DNA from 2 places in the Brevundimonas sp. 2YAF1 genome. Region 2 is predicted to be linked to the other one. Evidence: predicted binding sites of a transcription regulator. Region 2 holds the regulator's gene; the other holds the start of a gene.
The links. The regulator HrcA, encoded in region 2, represses chaperone genes, less so after heat shock. The targets are predictions, from matches to a motif close to GTTAGCANTCNNNNNNNNNGANTGCTAAC.
Positions count from the first base shown of each region.

Region 1: the regulator HrcA is predicted to act here: its motif matches at 1,299-1,327, upstream of groES (co-chaperone GroES).

Region 1 covers NZ_JBFRFI010000011.1:63,656-66,048, reverse strand. Annotated here, with positions in the region: gene groL (chaperonin GroEL) at 1-908, opposite strand, end outside; gene groES (co-chaperone GroES) at 963-1,250, opposite strand; gene AB4Y68_RS13650 (hypothetical protein) at 1,487-1,930, shown strand; gene AB4Y68_RS13645 (DUF4260 family protein) at 2,026-2,393, opposite strand, start outside.
Region 2 covers NZ_JBFRFI010000005.1:97,530-99,922, reverse strand. Annotated here, with positions in the region: gene AB4Y68_RS08530 (hypothetical protein) at 1-90, opposite strand, end outside; gene rph (ribonuclease PH) at 160-876, opposite strand; gene hrcA (heat-inducible transcriptional repressor HrcA) at 927-2,015, shown strand; gene grpE (nucleotide exchange factor GrpE) at 2,012-2,393, shown strand, end outside.

The DNA of each region.
Region 1 (2,393 bases), on a different contig from region 2:
TCCGAGATGACCTGGCCGCCGGTCAGGATGGCGAGGTCTTCCAGCATGGCCTTGCGGCGGTCGCCGAAGCCCGGAGCCTTGACGGCGGCGACGCGCAGGCCGCCACGCAGCTTGTTGACCACCAGGGTGGCCAGGGCTTCGCCTTCGATGTCCTCGGCGATGATCAGCAGGGGACGACCCGACTGAACCACGGCTTCCAGCACCGGCAGCATGGGCTGCAGCGAGGTCAGCTTCTTCTCGTGGAGCAGGATGAGGGGCTCTTCGAGGGCGACCTCCATCTTGTCGGCGTTGGTGATGAAGTAGGGCGACAGGTAGCCGCGGTCGAACTGCATGCCTTCGACGATGTCGACGGTGGTTTCAGCCGTCTTGGCTTCTTCGACCGTGATGACGCCTTCGTTGCCGACCTTGGCCATGGCCAGGGCGATCAGCTCGCCGATTTCAGCGTCGCCGTTGGCCGAGATGGTGCCGACCTGGGCGATTTCCGAGTTGTTCGAGACCGGCTTGGAGATGGCCTTGACCTCGTCCAGGGCCACGGCGACGGCCTGGTCGATGCCGCGCTTCAGGTCCATCGGGTTCATGCCGGCGGCGACGGCTTTCAGGCCCTCTTGCACGATGGCTTGAGCCAGAACGGTGGCGGTGGTGGTGCCGTCGCCCGCGTTGTCGTTCGCCTTGGAGGCGACTTCGCGGATCATCTGGGCGCCCATGTTCTCGAAGGCGTCTTCCAGTTCGATCTCTTTGGCGACGGTGACGCCGTCCTTGGTCGAGCGCGGGGCGCCGAAGGACTTCTGGATCACGACGTTGCGGCCCTTGGGACCCAGGGTCACCTTGACGGCGTCAGCCAGGATGTTGACGCCGCGCAGCATCTTGTCGCGAGCGTCGGTGTTGAATTTTACGATTTTAGCGGCCATGCGGGCTGCTCCTATCTAGATGTTTTTACGAGAGAAACCGGAAACCCAGAGTGCTTACGAAAGCACGCCCAGGACGTCGGATTCCTTCATGATGATCAGGTCGTCGCCGTCGATCTTCACTTCCGTGCCCGACCACTTGCCGAACAGGATGCGGTCGCCGGCCTTCAGCTCCAGGGCGTTGACCTTGCCGGATTCATCGCGGACGCCGGGGCCGACGGAGACGACTTCGCCTTCCTGGGGCTTTTCCTTGGCGGTGTCGGGGATGATGATCCCGCCCTTGGTCTTGGATTCTTCTTCAACGCGCTTGACCAGCACGCGGTCGCCGAGAGGACGAAACGCCATCTGATGATCTCCCAATAGGTAATCGAGTTGTGCCCCGGAACCTGCGGCTTTGGCAGCCGCCCTCCCCGAGTGCTAACGCTACGGGAGGTAGGTCGAGGTCGATAGGCCGTCAAGGCCGAGGCTCGCCGAATTTTCGCCAAGATGACTGGGAGATGAACGGTACCCCTTGGGGGCGTTCAGCGGGACCTTTCTAAAAGGGAAGCCACGGATCAATCGGCTTTCGAAGGGAGCCCGCCATGAAGACCATTTCCAAGATCGGCGTCGGCGCCTTGGCCCTGACGATGTTGGCGACCACCCCCGCCGCCGCCCAGTCCTACCGCGACCGTAACCGCGACAACCCCGGCCGTGACGCCGTGCTGGGCGCCGTCGTCGGCGGCGTCGCCGGGGCCCTGATCGGTCAGGGCGACGGACGCTATGTCGCGGGCGGGGCCCTGGCCGGCGCGGCGCTGGGCGCTGTGGCCTCGAACCGGGGCGACGGCTGCGAATACTACCGCGGCGGCCGCTGCTACCGGAACCAGGGCCACTGGGAGCGGGATCACGGCGTCAACAGCCGCGATGGCTACGACTACAACCGCAACGGCCGTTATTATCGCGACGGCCGCTATTGGCGGAACCACGGCGAATGGCGCAGCAACCAGAACCGTCACGACCGCGACTATCGCTACGACCGTCGCTGGTAGAACAGAGCATCGGATGAACGAAGGCCCGGCGGCGACGCCGGGCCTTTTCCGTGTCCGGTCTCGGCGACCGCCGACGGTCAGGCCGGCTCGTGGGTCTAGGGCGCCGCTCGTCGCGCGGCGCCGATGAGGCCCAGATGGGTGACCCCGAACCCGTCGGGGGATTTGAGGCCGTAGCCCAGGGCGCGGTCGAAACCCAGGTGGGCCAGCCAGATCAGGGCGAGGGCGGTTGGCAGAGCGGCGTCCGTCAGCAGGCCCGCCGCCGCCAGCGCCAGGGGGCCGATCAGGCTGTGGGCCAGATTATAGGCCCAGGCGCCTCGGCGCGGTCCGGACAGATAGCCGAGGAACGACAGGTCGGGGGCCAGGAACAACAGTCCGAACAGCAGCCAGCCCTCGCCGAAGCGGGCGTAGGCCAGAACAGAAACGCCCAGCAGGGCGAGGCCTTCCAACCGTTGCCAGACGGGCG
Region 2 (2,393 bases):
GGGCGCAGGCTTCGGCTGGCCGCAACCGGCCAGAACGACCGACAGGGCGAGGAAAGAGGCGGCGAGGGCGGGGCGCATCATGGGCGGCATGGGGCGGGGTCTCCGTTCGCGGAAGACCCCAGAATGCCCCGATCGGCCCTCGCGGCCTAGCCTTGTCTTTTAGCGTCCCAGGGCGGCGCGTTGCAGGGCGAACAGGTCGGCGCAGCCGATCTCGGCCAGCTCGAACAGGCGGTCGAACTCGGGGCGCGAGAAGCCGCGCTTCTCACCCGTGGCCTGGATTTCGACGATGCCGCCGGCGCCGGTCAGGACGAAGTTGGAATCGGCCTCGGCGGTGGAGTCTTCCTCATAGTCGAGGTCGAGCACCGGCAGGTCGTTGAAGATGCCGCACGACACGGCCGCGACCTGATCGATGATGGGATCGGTCTTCAGCACGCCCTCGTCCTTGAGGTAGTTCAGGGCCGAGGCCATGGCCACCCAGGCGCCGGTGATCGAGGCGGTGCGGGTGCCGCCGTCGGCCTGGATGACGTCGCAGTCGATCAGGACCTGACGCTCGCCCAGGGCCTTGAGATCGACGACGGCGCGGAGGCTGCGGCCGATCAGGCGCTGGATTTCCTGGGTGCGGCCCGACTGCTTGCCGGCGGCGGCTTCGCGACGGCCGCGCGTGTGGGTGGCGCGGGGCAGCATGCCGTATTCGGCGGTGACCCAGCCCTGGCCGGTGTTGCGCATCCAGCCCGGCACCTTTTCCTCGATCGAGGCGGTGACCAGTACCTTGGTGTGGCCGAACGACACCAGGCAGGAGCCCTCGGCGTAGCGGTTGACGCCGGTTTCCAGCGTGACGGTGCGGAGTTGTTCGGGGGTGCGTTCGGACGGGCGCATGAGATTTCCTTGGAACCAGAGCAGCGCGTGCTTATCCTGAAAGCGTGAGCCTGTATGCCCCCCACCCGTCCCCGTTCGGAAGCGCCCCCGCCGGCCTGGGGACGCTGGACGCCCGTGCGCGCGACATCTTCCGCCGCATCGTCGAGACCTATCTGGAGACGGGCGAGCCGGTCGGGTCGCGCACCATTTCGCGCGGAGGGCTGGCCCTGTCGCCCGCCTCGATCCGCAACACCATGCAGGATCTGACCCTGGCGGGCCTGCTGGCCTCGCCCCACACCTCGTCGGGACGGATCCCGACCCATGCGGGCTTGCGCCTGTTCGTCGACGGCCTCTTGGAAGTCGGCGACATCGGCCAGGACGAGCGGCGCGAGATCGACGCCCGTCTGGCCGGGAAGGGGCGGAACTTCGAGGAGGCGCTGGACGCCGCCACCAACCTTTTGTCCGGTCTGGCCGGGGGCGCGGGCATCGTCGCCAGTCCGGTGCGCGACGCGGGCGTCAAGCACGTCGAGTTCGTCGCCCTGGGCCATGATCAGGCGCTGGCGGTTTTGGTCGGCGACGACGGCACGATCGAGAACCGGCTCATGCCTCTGTCGGCGGGGGTGACGCCCTCGACCCTGACCGAGGCCTCCAACTTCCTCAACGCCCGGCTGAAGGGCCGGCCCCTGGCCGAGGCGCGCACCGAGATGAGCGCCGAACTGGCCGACGCCCGGCGCGAACTGGACGCCGCCGCCGCCCGCCTGGTCGAGGACGGTCTGGCCGCCTGGTCCGGCGGGGGCGAACGCGACCGGTCCCTGATCGTGCGCGGCCGCGCCAACCTGTTGCAGGACGCCCAGGCGGTCGAGGATCTGGAGCGGGTCCGCATCCTGTTCGACGACCTGGAGCAGAAGGAACAGCTGATCGGCCTGCTCGACGGGGTCGGCGCGGCCCAGGGAGTGCGCATCTTCATCGGCGCCGAAACGCGGTTGTTTTCCCTTTCGGGTTCCGCCGTGATCGCGGCGCCCTATATGACGGGTCGGCAGCGGATGCTGGGCGCCATCGGCGTCATAGGCCCTGCAAGACTGAACTATGCCCGTGTCATACCGTTGGTGGACTATACCGCCCGGGTGCTGGGCCGGATTCTGGACGGACAAGAGACGTGAACGACATCAACGACGAGACCCGGGACCAACTCGAGCAGGATATCGGCGAGGCCGAAATCGATGCGGCGGCGGAAGCGGCTGACGACGGCGACATGGCCGTGGTCGACGCCCTGATCGCCGAGCGCGACCAGTGGAAGGACCGCGCCCTGCGCGCCGTGGCCGACGCCGAGAACACCAAGCGCCGCGCCGAGACCCAGGCCAACGACGCCCGCGCCTACGCCATCCAGCGCTTTGCCAAGGACCTGCTGAGCGTGGCCGACACGCTGGAACGCGGCCTTCTGTCGGCGCCCAAGGTGCTGGAAGGCGCCGAGACCGAGGGCGCCGCCGCCGCCATGGTGACGGGCCTGGAACTGACGCAGAAGTCCCTGCTGTCGGCCT